Aliamphritea ceti: one gene and its partner. The protein of the gene in region 1 interacts with the protein of each later gene in a pairwise test. Links are inferred from orthologs where the notes say so. Each region holds a gene or a part of one and is shown in the gene's direction. Other genes may lie near its edges. The genes, in order: OCU49_RS16780 and rlmN.

Region 1 (13,033 bases):
CCAAAACCCGGTGATTTAACATGCTGATGCTGGTGCTTCAGAGTTTCCAGCCGTAGCTGAAAACGGTTATTCTTTTCAACCTGACCGGCAAATAAGCGGTCATGGGGCTTACTGAAGTGAACCGAGCTATCAAGCTCCAGCTCATCAATACTGTGATCTTCACCTTCGGCATCAAAACCCAGATAGTACACGCCGCCATCTTCTTCTATTACTTCGCTGATGACAATTTCCAATCCCTGGTAGGACTTCACCTGCTCGCCTACCGGATAAATTACCCGACTAAGCGGCGCATTATCAATTGCATAGGTGCGCTCTTCCTGAACGGCAGGGAAACTCATCACGACACGGCGGTTGGCAACATCAACAACAACCCCCAACCCCAGATTTGATTCGGTGTTACTGATCCAGCGCTGACCGGGAATAAACTCTGACAAAGGACGACTCACTATTTTTGAAAATTCTGCGCAGTATAATTTTTGCTTGGCCCAAAACCATTCACACAGCATAGCAGTAAGAACGGCGGGCAGCGCATGATAGGGCTTGTTTCAATGTAGCTCAAGAGGCAAACAGCCCTGTTTAAGTATAAACGCTCCAAGAGTGACACAACGCAGGGAAATTCAGGTGGTCGGCAGCAAAATGGTGTATGCTTGCGGTTTAATTTTCACTGCCCATCTAAGCGAGCACTATGTCCTTTATCGATCTTGATCTGGACCTGGAAATCCTCGGCGCACTGGCCGACAACGACTTCCTCAAGCCTACTGATATTCAGCAACAGGCTATCCCTGCAATTCTGGACGGCCTTGACCTGCTGGCGAGCGCCCCAACCGGCACAGGTAAGACCCTGGCCTTTGTTCTGCCCGGGCTGCAGCACATACTCGATAACGAGCCGGACAGTAGCAGCGCACCGCAGGTTCTGATTCTCAGCCCGACACGGGAACTGGCCAAACAGACATACGAAGTCGTTAAACAGCAAACTGCCAACAGCCATATCAACAGCTGTCTGATTGTTGGTGGCGTGCCATTCGGTATGCAAAAAGGCATGCTCGCAGAACGCATTGATATCATGGTTGCAACACCTGGCCGTCTGCTTGAGCTGAATGCACAGCAATGGCTGGATATGTCCCTTGTAGACATGCTGGTAATAGATGAAGCAGACCGTATGTTGGATATGGGCTTTATTGACAGCGTTAATCAAATTGCCGATGTGTTGCCTCAGTCACGTCAAACACTGATGTTCTCAGCAACACTTGAAAGCGACAAGATTCAGAAGTTTGCCAGCGATTTGCTTAACGAAGACGCCCGCTGTCTTGAGGTCGAGCAGCCACGACACATTCCGGAACATATAAAACACAGCGTTTATCAGGCTGACAACGAAGTACATAAAGATCACCTTCTCAAAGCGCTGGTTAAAAGCCATGAGATTGATCAGGCAATCATCTTTGTAAACACCCGTAAGCAGGTTGATCACTGGGTACATGTTATTCGCGGCCTTGGTATCACCTGTGCTGGTTTACATGGCGACTTACGCCAGAGCGACCGCGGCCAGCGTGTTAAAGACATGCGCCGTAAGCGTATCAAGGTTATGGTTGCGACTGACGTTGCAGGCCGGGGTTTGGATTTGCCCGATATCAATCACGTCATTAATCTGCAATTACCTATGAAAGCCGATGGCTACGTTCATCGCGCAGGTCGCAGCGGTCGTGAAGGCAGCACCGGTTATGTCTGGTCAATTGTTGATGCGCTGGACTGGCCAAGCCTTGGCCGGATAGAACGTTTTATCGGTCAGAAACTCAGCCGGGCAACATACCCGGGGCTAGGATCGAAAAAACCTGAGCCGACTGAAAAGAAAAAGCTCAAAACCAATACAAAAACCAAGACCAAAACTAAGGTCAAGAGCAAGGTCAAAGGCAAAGCCGCCAAGGCAAAAGCTAAGCCAACCAAAAAGCCAAAAACAGGTGCCCGCCCTGCTACTCCAAAACCGGCCGCATCTAAATCTGCAGACAACAAAAAATCAGCGGGTAGCAAACCGGCTACAGCGCGTAAACCTGCTACGAAAAAGCCGGCACGAAAGCCAAAAGCTGATTAACGATTTAGCAGTAGTAAACACAAAAAAACGCCCGGCAGTGCAAACTGCCGGGCGTTTTTATTTGTCTTAATTTGCCTGTCTAAACAGGTTGAGTGTTCTAACCAGGAATCAAGCTGCCTGAGCGACTGCAGCCTGACTACGGCTAAACGCTGATAACAGTGCCTGCATAGTAGCAGCTGAAGTATCTTCCGCGACGGCAACACCGTGGTGTAACTGCTCATCGATCATCACTTCAATACATGCCTGAGCCTGAGCCGCAGTACCAGTACCAATCGCGTGCTGATCAAACTGCTGTACTTCAATACTGCAACTGAACCGTTGGCTCAACGCCTGACATAATGCTTCCAGCGGGCCAGTGCCCTGACCACTGAACTGGCTGTTACCTACACTGAACTGGCCATTTACCTGGTGGTCTTCTGTATGCAGATCATAGCTGCCCAATGCCCATTCAGGATCCACAGCAACAAAGTGCTGGTCGTATAACTCTTTAATCACCGTTGGAGATACTTCAACGCCCGAAGCTTCAGCCTCACCCTGAACCTTCTGGCTCAGTGCACCGTGCATCCACTTAGGTAATTCAATGTTGTAATCACGCTCTAACACCAGCGCTACACCACCTTTGCCGCTCTGGCTGTTAATGCGTACAACAGCTTCATATTCACGGCCAATATCACGCGGATCAATAGGCAAGTAAGCAACATCCCACTTATCCAGACCATTGTCTGTGTGGTAGTTCATTGATTTACGGATAGCATCCTGATGGCTGCCGGAGAAAGCGGTATATACCAATTCGCCAGCCCATGGATGACGGGCAGACACTGGCAACTCTGTGCAGTACTCCACCACTTCAATAATTTCTTTAATGTCCGAAAAATTCAGTTTCGGATCAATACCACGGGAGTAAAGGTTCATTCCCATGGTTACGATATCCATATTACCGGTACGCTCACCATTACCGATCAGCGTACCTTCGATACGGTCTGCACCGGCTAATACACCCAGTTCGGCAGCAGCAACTGCGCAACCACGGTCATTATGAGTATGTAAGCTAATACGGATATGTTCACGCTGACTAACGTTACGGCAGAAATATTCAATCTGATCAGCGAAAACATTTGGTGTCGACATCTCAACAGTCGCCGGCAAGTTAATCACCATTGGCTGACCATTCTCTGGCTGCCATTCAGCGATAACGGCATCACAAACTTCAACCGCATAATCCATTTCGGTGCCGGTAAAACTTTCTGGCGAATACTGGAATTCCCAGTCTGTCTGCGGGTAACGCTCAGCATAGGACTTAACCAGCTTAGCGCCCTGCACCGCAATCGCCTTAATACCTTCACGGGACTTACCAAAGACCTGCTCACGCTGAACAGTAGAAGTAGAGTTATACACGTGAACAATGGCGCGGCGTACACCTTCCAGAGACTCATAAGTACGGGAGATCAAATCTTCACGCGCCTGAGTCAGTACCTGAACAGTTACATCTTCAGGTATACGGTCTTCTTCGATCAGCTTACGGACAAAATCAAAATCCGGCTGTGAAGCCGATGGGAAACCTACTTCGATTTCTTTGAAACCCAGCTTAACCAGCAAATCAAACATGCGGGTTTTCTGATCAACATTCATCGGATTAACCAGTGCCTGATTACCATCCCGAAGATCAACACTGCACCAGTCAGGTGAAACAGTAATTACCTGATTTGGCCAGGTACGGTCGGTTAATGCTAATGGCTCAAAAGCTTTATATTTACGATGGTCAAACATGCTGAGTTCCCAGTGTCATGCCTCGGTAAGGCGAAATTTTTTTAATTCTTGTTAAGTCTGCGAGCGGTGCTTGTGGCAACAGAGGTAGGCAGTTTTTAGGCCCGCCGCCGACCGGGTAAGTCACGTGGCGGGCCTGACCGAAAACAGGGATCGTCCCGTCATTCGATAAGACATAGTGTAAACATTGCTGAGCGCAATTACTGTGCGCAATAACGGTGATTAAAACTAATTGCGCAATTTTTATAAATAAAATACGCTTAATGCATACAAATAATTGCGCGGCAGATAAAAATGCGTACAACCAATATCAGTTTAGACCCGTTTGATATAAAAATATTGCGCGAATTACAGCGTGACGCTAACCAGTCAAATCAAGAACTTGCTGAAAAGGTAGGTCTTACAGCAGCGCCCTGCTCCCGCCGGGTTAAACAGCTGGAAGAATCCGGCGTAATCCAGCAAAAAGTCGTGCGTATCGATGAACGGGCGGTCAATCTGGACCTTATCGCCATCCTGCATATCAGCATGGATAAGCACATCCCGGAACGTTTTGAAGAGTTTGAAGCGACTATTAATCGCTTTCCTGAAGTCATGGAATGTTACCTGATCACCGGACATGACGCGGATTATCAATTAAAAGTCGCGGTACCGGATATGGACCGCTACCACGATATTCTGCTCGGTAAGATCACCCGGATACGGGGCGTGACTGGTGTAAAGTCTGCTTTCATCATGCGTAAGATTGTCGATACAACCTCAGTACCACTGGATTACATCCAGCCCTGAATAAAACTCTATTCACAAAAAAAGGCGGCCCTCAGGCCGCCGTTTTTCTTAACACCTTAAAGCTCTATGATTTAGTCGGTGTATAAATATCCTGCAAAACAGATAACTGGCGAATCCAGCCACCTTCGGCAACAACAGCCGGTAACTGCGATTCCATGCCACGTTTAGCGGCACCATAGCTATCGAACTGATGGCTATAGAGCACAACGTATACAGGCCCCAAAACAGTCACACTGCGATAGTAATCAACCTTGCCTTCAAGACGATTAGCCTGCAAAAACTCAGTCATTGCAGGCTTATCTTTAAACTGTGCCAGCTGCAAAACAAAATTCTGCTTTGGCTGACTAAACAGCCAGTCACTGGTTTTGAGACCTGGCGCTGCAGAAAACCCTGCCGATGCCGGCTGACCAGCAGCTGTCGGGCCATAAAGATTTAACAGTCGCTCTGAAATAGCCGTATATAACACATCAGCTTTTTTATGGCCTGCAGCTTTGCTTCGCTGCGCATACTCCAGCGCCTGGGGCAGATCTGCATCAACCTGCTCACCATTAAAATAAATAGCGGCCAGGTTATACAACGCGTCCGGGTTTTCCTGCACAGCAGCCTTCTGATACCAGCTCAGGCTGGCATCATGGTCTTTACCGGCTAACAAAATTGCCAGTGTAACCTGTGCATCCTGATGACCCGACCGGGCTGCCAAACGCAACCAGCGCTCACCAAGACCTAAGTCTTGTTTTACACCACTGCCCTTCAGCAACATTTGTCCCAGTTTGAACTGGCTTTCAGACATATTGCCAGAAGCCGCCTGCCGGTAATATCCTACTGCCTGAGGTAAGTTTTGCTCTACCCCCCTACCATGTTCATAAGCAACGCCCAGATAATATGCTGCCGGCGTGTAGCCTGCCGCCACGGACTGAGTTAACAGCTCAACAGATTTAATCTGATCGCCGTCACGGCCCAGGCTTTCACCATAGATCCGCCCCATGGCAAACAAACCCTGGGCATCACCGGCATCTGCCAGTTTGGAACAAATCGTGTTGGCCGCAGCATAATCTTCATGGTTCAGGCGATCCAGGCACGCCGGCGCCTGTGGATCATGATCTGCCAGCACCGAAGCAGAGCTAACTGACAACAGTGCACTGAGTAATAAATATTTCTTAGCAAACATCACAATCTCCCTAACCGATACCTACGGCCAAATCCCTGGCCGACAAACCGGAATTTTCTCTGAATAATGACAGCGTTAAACTGACTAAAAAAATACGTTCTGGTTAACTTTCACCGTTCGGTGCGACGTAATCTGCCTGCAAGGTAGAAAAACGCCGGTACCAGACACCCTTCTGAACACCATCAGACAATACCTGACGTGCGATCTCTTTCGACTTAGTTACCGTTTCGTAGTTGCGGTGATACAACAACACGTACACTAACCCTGCCCGGGTGCGGGCCCTATAATAATCAACCTGATTCTGTAAGCTATATTTTTCGATATAACGGCTAATCGCAGCTTTCTCTGTAATCTGTGCTAACTGCATAACAATTCGCTGATCCGGCTGATTCATTAACCATTTTTTATCACGCAATGTAGCGGCTATCTGTTGAGGTGCAGCAGGCTTAGATGCTTTCTTTACTGGCTGTTTGCTAACCTCAGATGCCTTCTTTGCACTTACAGCCTTCTTGGTGCTGACAACCGGTTTAGCCACAACCGCTTTTTTCGCAGCCGTCTGAGCAGTTAATTGTTTATTGGCAGATTTTTCAACAGCCTTCTGTTTAGTAACAGGCTGACTGTTCTGCTGCACAGCCGGCTCTATAGGTTCCGGTGCTGATTCAATAACCGGCGCAGTATTCACAGCCAAAGCATTGGTTTCAGCCAAACGGTCTTCAAGCTTCTCTACTAAGCGTTTACTACTATGCCGACCTAAACTAAAACTTTGTTTCGCCAAACGCAGGGCTTTACCTAAATCAACCTGCTCACCAAGTTTACCTTCAGCGTAAATATCAGCCATCTGATACAGAGCAAAGGCATTGTTCTGTTCTGCTGCCTGCTGATACCAGTGTAATGCCTGCTTATCCTCTGCAGTCGCCTGTAAAATAGCCAGCGTTACCTGAGCATTAGGATCACCACCAATGGCTGACTTTTCCAACCATTCCTGCGCCTGCTGATAGTTGGCAGTAACACCGTCACCTTTCAGCAGCATTACACCTGTTTTTAGCTGACTTTCAATATGACCGGCTTCGGCACCACGCTGATACCAGCTAAAAGCTTCAGGAAGGTTTTGTTCTACAACTTCACCACTTTCATATAAAGCAGCAAGGTTGTAACAGGCTGGACCGTAATCAGCTTCCGCTGCAACTTTCAGCCATACAAGTGCCTGGCTGACATCGGCCTTAGCCCCGCCCAGTCCACGTGCATGTAAATTAGACATTACAAAGCTGGCGACTGCACCACCATCATCCGCTAATGCTTTACAGGCGGGATAAGCACTGGCATAACGGCCATCCTTATACAGTTGCTGACATTTGCTTTCAGCATCATCAGCTGAATAAACAGCAGTACTGCCTGCTGCTACCAGCACGAACATCAGAAAATTGGAAAACTGCTGTTTTATCATCTCATTACCCTGTGCGACCGCCGGCGACGATAGATTCAGTTCAAGAGTTCAGAAAGCGATATACGATACCTATGTGACATCCAGAACGCACATCTTTTTTCTATTCGGCAGGAGGTAATGAACCGGGAGTTCTGTATAACTTTTGCAAAGTACTGTACTGACGAACCCAGTGACTTCGCCGCGCTTTACGGGGCAATTTAGCCAATGCTTTCTTCGCTGCTGCAACAGTTTCGTATTCGCCGTATACCAGAACATAGTAAAGACCTGCATCTCGCTGGGTGCGATAAAAATGCCAACCTTTTACACTTTTCAGACCGGCACGGCGAATGTACTTCTCCATGCCTTCTTTAAACTCACCGTTTGTCAGCTGAATAACATAACGCTCAGCAGGCTGCTTCATCAGCCAGCCATCCGCTTCCATCCCATAAGGGCCAGACTCTTTCTCCATCAAGGGCTCAACGGGTGTAACAACAGGCAATTGCTTAGTAGATTCTTCATCCGCAGCATTCACTGCTTCAACTGAAGTTACAGCCAGCGTAATAGTTTCATTGTCAGTCGGTTTGACTGACTCTGTATCTTCCGTCACAGCACTTACCGCAACCGTGCTGGCACTGGCTGCCGGCGGTGCAGATTCCGTTATTTGTGTCAGCGTATCAGCACTCACCTCAACAGAAGCTAAAGCCAGTAAGGCTTTTGGTTCGTCCGGTGAAGAAGCAACATCTACTACTTCCTGACCGGCCGCGCCATTATCGGCTGACTGTTTTTCTGCTGCAGCAACAAGAATATTTTCCTGGGCAGCCGAAGCAGACGCTTCAGTAGCTGAGTTTTGAGCAACATTTTTTTCAGAATCAGGCACAACGGATGCTGCAGACTCTTCAGACACAGCAGCTACAGTGACAGAAGCATCTGCTGCTTTTGTAAGTTCTAAATCGACAGGACTGTTATTAACAGTTTGTTCTTCAGTAGCATCAAGCCCTGCAGCACTGTCAGCAATTACAAGCTCCGCAATCACTGGCTCTGCACTGACAACCTCTGTACCTTCAGGCTTCAGCTCTGCAACAATTTCAGCCCGTAAAGCTTGGGAAGAATAATTACCAGACTCAATAGCTTCATCCACCAGCGCCAGTGCTTTAGGTAAATCCCGCTCGACACCCTGACCGCTGAAATAAATTAAAGCCAGATTTTGCTTAGCAGATACATTGCCCTGATCAGCCGAACGCTGATACCAGCGCGCACTATCCTGTGGATCAATCTCAGCCAGCATTACGCCCAGCGCCAACTGGGCATTATGATTTCCGGCTTCTGCTGATTTACGAATCCAGTGCTGGGCCTGAACACGGTCAGCTTTAACGCCACGGCCTTCAAAAAACATTGTTCCCAAACGCAACTGTGCATCCGGCAAACCCTGAGCAGCTGCACGTTTATACCAGGCATATGCTTGCTGAATATTCTGTTTAACGCCGTAGCCGCCTTCATACATTGCGCCTAAACTGCGCTGGGCTTTCGCGTGATGGGCCTGAGCGGCCTGAGTATACCAACGGACTGCCTGAGTATTATCCTGCTCCAGCCCCTGACCTAACTGATAAGCCAGGGCCAGTCTGTAAGCGGCCTCAGCATGGCCATTTTCTGCAGCTATTTTATCCCAGAAAATACCACGCTGATCGCCAGCGTCAGTACCTTCCTGATAATAAATTGTCGCCAGAATAAAAGCCGCACGGGCATCATTCTGTTCTGCCAGCCCCTGGCAAGTCTGCTGAGCAGTAACTAAATCACGCTCAGAGTAAGACTGGTAACAATCAGCTTGTTGTGCCGCTTCCAGCGACAAAGGCATTCCACACACCAAAGGAATCATCCATGGAGCGGAAGGCTTAAACATCCGTTGTATAGCAACTTTAATAGCAGCCATTGATCATTTCCGTATTACTGTTCTGTTTGCATCATCAGTGATGATAACCGGTATAAGAATATCTAAGATTGAAAGCGAGCTGTCGGTATAACCGCAGCACAACTTTATTGCAGATAAATCCCTGCTGTGAACTGTTGCTATAAACCAACACATAGAATCAATGTATCAATTATTCATCAACAACTTAGCACAACATCAAAAATCTCTGCAGATGATACCACAACAGGTAAATATAAGGGGAATGGCTGTTTACGACATATGACCAAATAGCCATGACAGGAAAGCTGATTACAAGTAGTGATTCAATAGAAAAAACTGCCCCGCCAGTACGGGACGGAGCAGTTGGACCTGTCTGTCAGTCAGTGCTGACGGACCTGTTTCGACGTGAGTAGATAAAGATGGCAATAAATACTGCAACAGCGCTGAAATTGATAATCAGATTACCGTGAGGCCAGAGCATCGCACCCCCCGCAACACCACTGGTTATACGTAATACCGGGTTTAACGGACTTTCCAGATACCCTTCCATACACCCTACCAGCGCATAAATGCCAAATACCGAGAAAGCAAAAATACTCAGCACCTCAGTGGCGGTACCACCAATGAAAGGCGTATAAGCCAGCAACACCGGCACAATATACAGACCTTTGGCTACCTTCCAGGCAGTAAATCCGGTTGCCATGGGCGGTGTCCGGGCAATCGCCGCCGCAGCAAACGCAGTCAGACATACCGGCGGAGTGACGTTGCTGTCCTGAGAAAGCCAGAAAATAATCATGTGCGCGGAAACCAGCAACATAGCCAACACTTCAGGTGCCAGTGCCTGCTCTAATAACTGGGCTTTAAAATCACCAGGTACCATAGCTAACAGCTGTTGAGCCTGCACTTCAGACATTGGCTCGGCTAACAGTGCAACCTTTTCGGGAGCAATTAACAGAAAGATTGTCCTGGCTGTTTCCGGCAAATTACCTGTCACCAGCAGATCCACCAACTGCATCTCTGCAATCAGGTTATACAGTGCCGGTGCCGATAAGGTCGCCAGTACAATATATGACGCCGTCACCGGCAGCCCCATCCCCAGAATCAGTGACGCTAACGCGACCAGAACCAGAGTAATCATCAGACTGCCACCAGCCCATTCAGCCACCATCAACGAGAAAGTATTACCTATCCCGGTCATCGCAACCACATTCACCACTAATCCCACAGCAACCAGTAACATTGCTGTTGTCGCCATATTCTTAGAACCCTGAGCAAGTGCGTCCAGAACATCCTTAAAGTTCATCGGATGCTTGGATAACCATGAAGCGGCAATCACCGAAATCGTTGAGATACCAGCGGCATAAGTAGGCGTAAAGTTATTTACCAGCAAAGTAACCAGCACCACCAGTGGCAACAAATAATGCCAGCCCTCTTTCAACACCTGGCCAACCGGCCGGGTATCCAGCTCAACAGACTGAGCATGGCTACGCATCGCTTCTACCCGAACAAAAAAGCCTACCGATAGGAAGTAGAGTAACGCCGGTAAAGCTGCCACCGCGATAATGTCCACATAAGGCACCTGAGTGTAAGACGCCATAATAAAAGCACCTGCACCCATTACCGGAGGCATTAACTGTCCGCCGGTCGAAGCGGCAGCCTCAACGCCAGCCGCAAAGCGTGCCGGAAAGCCCGCCCGGCGCATCAGAGGAATGGTAATAACACCGGTAGACACAGTATTGGCAACCGAAGAGCCTGACACAGAGCCCATCAAGCCTGAACCCAGCACTGCCACAAAGCCCGGCCCACCAACAAAGCGGCCTGCGGCACAACGGGATAACTCAATAATGAAATCGCCGGCACCAGACTTCACCAAAAAAGCCCCGAACAGAATAAACATAAAGACGTAAGACCAGGATATTCGGGCTATCTGGCCAAACATTCCCTCGGTGGAGAAATAGCTCCGGTACAGCACCGTCTCCAGTGACAGACCCGGGAAACCAAAAATGCCGTCGATATATGGGCCCCACCAAAACACATACGTCAGGGCAACCACTATCATTGAGGGAATAAACCAGCCTGTGGTTCGCCGCGCCATTTCCAACGCAATAAAAATTGCCGCGATAGAGAACACCCAGTCACTGACCACAAAAGTAACACCGCGGTCATAGAGGGCATCCTCAAAGCCAATCAGGTAGGCTGCACACACCACAGCAGCTAATCCCAATAAACAATCCAGCAGCAAAAACCAGCGCCTGCTGGCAGCCGTTTTCCCCTGCATGACAGGTACCATCAGCGCACAAAGCAAGGCAAAGCCTGCGAAATGAATAGACGCTACCCATAGCTCGGGCAAGGTACCTATTGTATTGAAGTAGATATGCATAATGGCAAAGGCAACACCCAGCCAGTAAATGCTCTTACCAGCGGCAGAGTCGTCCGGCCGCTTGGTCAGCTCCATCGACTGAAGCTTTGCTGCTGTTTCAGCATCCGTTGGCCCAGCAGATTTCTGTTCAGCAACGCCCTGCTCAGCCGTATTGTTTAAGGTACTCATAAGAAAATCCTACGCACGATCACCCGCCTGCTACATTTGCCCAGGGCAAATATCAGAAACCACAGGAATAAGTGTAAATATCGGAGGCCGGCCAGAGCTATCGCCTCTCTGATAACTCTGACCGGTAGGCACTGAGATCCCAGTGCCAGACTGACTGCATCGCTATGTATCGGCGTGCACTCAGTCAGCTAGCAAGATCTCAGTTAGAAACTAAATGCTGTGGGATATCCAGACCCATTTCAGAGTAGAAACGGGCAGCGCCTGGATGCAATGGTACCGGCAAGCCAGCAATCGCTTTTTCCAGTGCCATCGCTTTAGTTGCTTTATGAATACCGTTCAGGAATGGCAGGTTTTCGTAGATAGTTTTGGTCAGCAAATAGACGTCTTCTTCAGATACATCATCGCGTACCGCCAGGAAGTTTGGCTGTGCCATAGTGTTGATGTCTTTTGTCTGTCCAGGATAAGTGTTTGCCGGAATCACGTAACGGGTCCACAACTTGTAGCTGCCGTTCGCTTTGGCGATCTGCTCATCGTTAAAGTCCAGTACTGTCATATCATCGCCCAGCGCAGCGTATGCACGGGTAACTGCACTGGTTGGAACGCCTGAAGGCACGTTCATCCCTTTAATAGAACCGTTCTGTAATGCATCCGCACTTGGACCATAACCCAGATACACCAAATCAAGATTGTCAGCTTTGACGCCTAAACCAGACAGAATCTGACGTCCGGAACCTTCTGTACCGGAGTTCTTCTTACCGATAGAGAATTTATCGTCATCCAGGTTATCCAGATCATCGATAGTGCCGCTTTTCACCAGATCAGACTTAACCACGAACTGTTCAACGTTCTGCCACAACATAGACACTGAACGTAAGTGCTCTTGCGGACCAGAGTTCGCCAGCGCACCTTCACCACTCCATGCCCAGGCACCGTATAAGCCTTGCATGATGGCAAACTGCGCTTCATTTTCACGCAATAATTTTACGTTTTCACCGGAACCGGCAGAGTTGATTGCACCCAGAGAGAATTTGTATTTTGGCTCCAGCTTTACTTTAGTCAGTGTCGCCAGCGCAACACCTACCGGATAATAAGTACCACCGGTTGAAGCAGTTGCCAGAATATAGGAGCGCTTATCTGCAGCAACAGCAGCTGTCGATACACTCGCCATAGTTGCTACGCTTGCAGCCATTCCTAAAGAGATGACCGTTTTCAGAAATGTACGCTTAGTTATGCTCATTGTGATTTCCTTTTAGAATTTTTGTTTTCACATAGCCTTAAGAGCAAAACTGGGGCCAACATTCAAAAAACGCACATAACTAATTGAATATAAATAAAAATACTCAATAAACCTT
Region 2 (5,391 bases), 2.5 Mb from region 1 along the record:
GGCTGTAGTAGGCGAAGAAGATCTGGTTGTAGAAATTCCCAAGTACACTATCAATCAGGTTTCTGAACGCCATTAAGGCGGGAGTGAAAATACATGTCTTTTAAATGGGTAGATATACACGATATTGTCATCGAGCTTGATGAGCAGTATCCGGATACCGATCCGCTGACAGTGAGTTTTCCTGATTTATATGAGTCAGTAATGGCGCTGGAAGGCTTTGATGACGATCCTGATCGCTGTGGCGAAAAGATTCTGGAGGCCATCCAGATGGCCTGGATCGAAGAGCGCGAGTAAGCGCAGTAAGAAAGCCCGCAAAAGCGGGCTTTTTCGTCTTTGTGGATGCTGTTATCTGTCAGATGCATGACGTATAATGGCGCGTTTTTCTAATATCCCTTGTGTCCTAAAATTTAAGAGGATCTATAGCAAATGGCTATCGAACGTACTTTTTCAATCATTAAGCCCGACGCAGTTGCTAAAAACGTTGTTGGTAAGATCGTTTCTCGTTTTGAAGAAGCTGGTCTGAAAGTGGTTGAAATGCAGATGAAATCTTTGTCTCAAGCTGAAGCTGAAGGTTTCTACGCAGAGCATAAAGAACGCCCATTCTTCGGTGATCTGGTTGCTTTCATGACTTCTGGTCCTGTTGTTGTACAGGTTCTGGAAGGTGAAAATGCTGTTGCACTGAACCGCGAGCTGATGGGTGCAACTAACCCACAGGAAGCTGCGGAAGGTACTATCCGTCGCGATTTCGCTGAGTCTATCGATGCGAATGCTGTACACGGTTCTGACGCTCTGGCTTCTGCTGAGCGTGAAATTGCTTACTTCTTCGGTAAGTAATTCCTGTTGGGCCGGAACATTGTGTTTCGGCCCACTGTTTTAAGATGTTAGGTGAGATATGACTGAAGCCACAGAAAAAGTTAATTTACTGGGACATTCGCCACAAAAGCTGGCTGAATATTTTCATAGCATTGGCGAGAAGCCGTTCCGTGCTACCCAGGTATTGAAGTGGATCCATCAGTTTGGTGTCAGCGACTTCGCTGAGATGACTAACATCAGCAAGGCTTTACGGGAAAAGCTGTCAGCAGTGGCAGAAATCCGTGAGCCAGAAGTATTAGTTCAGAATATTTCAAAAGATGGTACCCGTAAGTGGGTCATTAAGCTGGAAGGCGGCTCCTGTGTAGAAGCGGTGTTAATTCCGGAAAATGGCCGTGCGACTTTATGTGTGTCATCGCAAATAGGTTGTTCCCTTGATTGCAGCTTTTGTTCGACAGGCAAGCAGGGATTTAACCGCAATATGAGTGCCGCCGAAATTATTGGGCAGGTACGTGTGGCAATTCGTTCCTTTGGTCCTTTTGATCCGTCTGGTGACCGCCGTGTTACTAACGTGGTATTCATGGGGATGGGCGAACCACTGATGAATTTCGAAAACGTTGTCGATGCTATTCACTTAATGATGGACGACAATGCTTATGGCCTGTCAAAGCGACGTGTGACCCTGAGTACTTCAGGTGTGGTTCCTGCGCTCGATAAGCTTCGTGAAGTAACTGATGTATCTCTGGCTATCTCACTGCATGCTGGTAATAACGCACTGCGTGATGAACTTGTGCCAATTAATAAGAAATATCCGATTGATGAGTTGGTTGCGGCCTGCAACCGCTATATGGATAGCCTCAACGATAAACGTGTAGTTACGGTTGAATATACCTTGATAGAAGGGGTAAATGATCAGCCGTTACATGCCCGTGAGTTAGTTAAAGTATTGAAACGCTTGCCTTGTAAGCTAAATTTGATACCTTTTAATCCTTTTCCTAATTCGGATTATATGCGACCTTCTGAAGATGCTATTCAGGCATTCAAAATGATAGTTGTGAAAGCCGGTATTATCACGACAGTGCGACGTACCCGTGGTGATGATGTTGACGCTGCCTGTGGACAGTTGGTTGGTCAGGTTATGGACCGTACCCGACGCAGCGAGAAATACATTCCATTAACGCCTGCTGATGCGGTACAGGTACAGCAGCCAGTTAAACATTAAGTTTGTCAGGAGACACGCGATTGAAAAGCTGTTTAGTTGTTCTGTTTTCAGTACTGCTCGCAGCTTGCGCGGGTAATACTCCACAGACGTCTGAAAACCTGAATGACAGTGCTGCTGAGGCTTATACACAGTTAGGCATTCAGTATCTTCGTGATGGCGATAATGCTAGTGCAAAGCAAGCATTCCACCGCGCTTCCCAGATAAATCCAAATGCTGAGCTGGCTTATAATGGGCTGGCTATGGTTTTCCAAATGGAACAGGAAGCGAGTCTTGCGGAGTCGTATTTCGAAAAAGCTGTGTCTATCGCTCCCGATAATGCAGTTGTGCACAATAATTACGGAGCTTTCCTGTTTAGTCAGGAGCGTTATGAGCAAGCCTGTAAAGAGCTTGGCAGAGCAACAGAAGATCCTTTTTATGCGCAACGTGCGCAGGCATTTGAAAACTTAGGGCGCTGTTATCAGAACCTTAAGCGTTATCCTGCAGCTGAGAATGCTTTTAAGCGTAGTCTGACATTGAATCCCAACCGACCTGTGGCGTTAATCGAACTGGCTGAAACTTTGTTAACTGAACAGCAGACTGATGAGGCGATTGTGTATTTTGATCGCTTCGGTGAGTTGGTTGATAACCGTCAGGTCGAACATTACGCAAAGAGTCTTTGGTTAGGCATTCGTATCTCCAGAATCAAAAATAATTCGATTAGTGCGGCAACTTATGGTTTGATTCTTAAGAATTTATTCCCAGATTCGCAAGAATACCGTGAGTATAAGGAGTCATCTCGGTGAGTAGAAAAGAATCACAAAATGGCGAAGCGGAACTGCATGAGCTTGTTTTTCCTGTTGATGAGCTGATCCAGGCGCGGGAAGTTAGTGGCCGTTCTCAGGATGATGTGGCTCAGGAGCTGCGTTTGTCGTTGCGATATATACAGGCATTGGAAACAGCAGAGTTTGAACAGCTTCCCAGTATGGTCTTTGCGCGAGGTTATATTCAGAGCTATGCCAAGTTATTAGGCTTAGATGCAGATCGTTATCTGGCTATTTTTGATGAGCTGACTACGCCGGGCGGAAAGCAACGTCGTCGACCAATCAGAGCGATTGGTAAAGTTGATCAGCAAGCGAAGTCTGGTGACTTTGCGGTAAGAATTTTTACCTGGGTTATTTTGCTGGCGCTGATCGGTGTATCTGTCTGGTGGTGGAAAACACAAAGTAATCCTGAATTATTGTCTGACCTATGGCCTGCTGGTGAGGCTGTTCAGGAAATGCCAGCAGAAGGTGATAATTCGCTGCAGTTAAATATCGAAGCTGCACCGGAAGTAGATAGTTTTCCTCCGATAGCAGTTGAGCCTGTCAATGTGCCGGTTACAGATCAGGCTGATGAAGTATTAGCGAATGCTGAGGCTGTACTTGAGCAAGCAGCAGAATCTGTTCGGGATGTTGCAGCGGAAACAGCTGTTGCTGCTGAATCTACAGTCGAGCAGGCTGACGTAACCGTAAATACTGAGCCGGATACGACCATCACCACGCAGACTAATGTTGAGCTTGCGACCGCTCAGGTGGATAAGCCTGCGGAGACTGCTGATACTCAGAATGAAGCTGTTTCAGCAGCAGGTGTATCTGGGGTAGGGCGGTTATTAATCGATTTCGCTGATGATTGCTGGATCAGTGTTAAAGATGTGAATGGTCAGGTATTAGCTATGCGCATCAAGCCGGCAGGTAGTCGTTTGGATGTGTCAGGCCCAGGCCCGTTAAAAATTCAGATTGGTAAAGTTTCTGCTGTTGATACTATTAGTTTTAATGGTAAAGATGTAGATCTGAGTAGTTATACCCGTTTAGATGTGGCAAAGCTTAATTTGCCAGCAAGTGAATAAGTTATCTGTTAGGACTAGTTAAATTGGCAAAAATTAAAGCCATCCGCGGAATGAACGACATTCTGCCGGAGCAGACGCCCGTCTGGCAATTTCTCGAATCTACTGTAAAAAATGTTCTGGCCAGTTATGGATACAGTGAAATCCGTATGCCAATTGTTGAGCAGACTGATTTGTTTAAGCGCTCTATTGGTGAAGTGACAGACATTGTCGAAAAAGAAATGTATACCTTTGAGGATCGCAACGGTGAAAGCCTGACGCTGCGTCCTGAAGGTACAGCCAGTTGTGTCCGTGCTGGTGAAGAGCATGGCTTGCTGTTCAATCAGACACAGCGTTTGTGGTACCAGGGGCCGATGTTCCGTTATGAGAAGCCACAAAAAGGACGTTATCGCCAGTTTCATCAGATTGGCGTAGAAACCTTTGGTATGGCCAGTGCGGATATTGATGCTGAAGTGATTATGCTGAGTGCGCGTCTGTGGAAGCAATTAGGCATTCTGGATGCGGTTACCTTGCAGCTGAATTCGCTGGGTAGCAATGAAGCAAGAGCAGTATTTCGTGCTGATCTGGTTACTTACCTTGAAGCACATAAAGAAGAGTTAGATGAAGACAGTCGTCGTCGGCTTGAGTCTAACCCGCTGCGTATCCTCGACAGTAAAGATGCGAAAACACAGGCTTTGCTGGATAAAGCACCTGTATTGAACGATTACCTTGACGATGACTCCAAGTCTCACTTCGCGGATTTATGTGAAGCATTGGATGCTGCTGGCATTAAGTATGAAATTAATCCGCGTTTGGTTCGCGGTCTGGATTACTACTGTAAAACTGTTTTTGAATGGGTGACTGATAAGCTCGGTGCTCAGGGTACGGTTTGTGCTGGCGGACGTTATGATGGCTTGGTTCAGCAGTTAGGTGGTCGTGCGACACCTGGTGTTGGATTTGCCATGGGTGTTGAGCGTCTTATTTTGTTGTTGGAGACTCTTGAAGTTATTCCTAGTTCACTGCGTCAGCCGTTCGATGTGTATTTAGCCGCTGAGCAAAAAGGCATGCAGTCCCGTTTGGTCGTATTAGCTGATCAGCTGCGTGATGCAGTGCCTGGGTTGCGGATTCAGTTGCACTGTAGCGGTTTGAAAAACATTGCCAGTAAAGCGCGTCAAACAGGAGCTGCCTGGGTGGTTCTTGCGCGTCAGGATGAAGCAGGTTTACTGACAGCAAACCTGTGGTATAACTCCGAGCCGACCTATGATGTTGCTGAGTCGGATATCGCTGCGTTATTGCAGCAACAGCAGGCATAATTTAGTTATTAGCGTTTAGAAAGCATGGGAGTATGTTGTGGCAGAGTTGCGCACAGAAGAAGAACAGGTTGAAGCGTTAAAGAAGTGGTGGCAGGAAAACGGTAAGTCAATGCTACTTGGTATTGCGCTTGCTGGTGCGATTATCTTCGCGTGGAAAGGTTGGCAGAATAATCAGCAGGTTGAAGCTGAAACTGCCGCCGCGTTAT

The links.
Region 2: the proteins of OCU49_RS16780 (region 1) and rlmN interact in binary tests that used the Escherichia coli proteins (3 or more experiments, as listed by UniProt). The link is inferred for Aliamphritea ceti from one-to-one orthologs.

What each region holds. Positions count from the first base shown.
Region 1 is NZ_AP025282.1:3,664,732-3,677,764, forward strand. Bases 1-2,885 are described here. They hold OCU49_RS16780 (DEAD/DEAH box helicase), read left to right. Parts: upstream 1-685; coding sequence 686-2,086; downstream 2,087-2,885. Other genes in these bases: rapA (RNA polymerase-associated protein RapA), read right to left, coding at 1-446; leuA (2-isopropylmalate synthase), read right to left, coding at 2,195-2,885. In the rest of the region: more of leuA, read right to left, coding at 2,886-3,853; OCU49_RS16790 (Lrp/AsnC family transcriptional regulator), read left to right, coding at 4,145-4,636; OCU49_RS16795 (hypothetical protein), read right to left, coding at 4,701-5,804; OCU49_RS16800 (hypothetical protein), read right to left, coding at 5,908-7,248; OCU49_RS16805 (SPOR domain-containing protein), read right to left, coding at 7,349-9,154; OCU49_RS16810 (TRAP transporter permease), read right to left, coding at 9,510-11,588; OCU49_RS16815 (TAXI family TRAP transporter solute-binding subunit), read right to left, coding at 11,881-12,918. UniProt on the Escherichia coli protein: DEAD-box RNA helicase involved in the assembly of the 50S ribosomal subunit at low temperature. Exhibits RNA-stimulated ATP hydrolysis and RNA unwinding activity. Acts before DeaD.
Region 2 is NZ_AP025282.1:1,212,433-1,217,823, forward strand. Bases 168-2,962 are described here. They hold rlmN (dual-specificity RNA methyltransferase RlmN), read left to right. Parts: upstream 168-892; coding sequence 893-2,032; downstream 2,033-2,962. Other genes in these bases: iscX (Fe-S cluster assembly protein IscX), read left to right, coding at 168-294; ndk (nucleoside-diphosphate kinase), read left to right, coding at 427-834; pilW (type IV pilus biogenesis/stability protein PilW), read left to right, coding at 2,053-2,814; OCU49_RS05555 (RodZ domain-containing protein), read left to right, coding at 2,811-2,962. Also shown: fdx (ISC system 2Fe-2S type ferredoxin), read left to right, coding at 1-76; more of iscX, read left to right, coding at 94-167; more of OCU49_RS05555, read left to right, coding at 2,963-3,896; hisS (histidine--tRNA ligase), read left to right, coding at 3,920-5,185; OCU49_RS05565 (YfgM family protein), read left to right, coding at 5,223-5,391.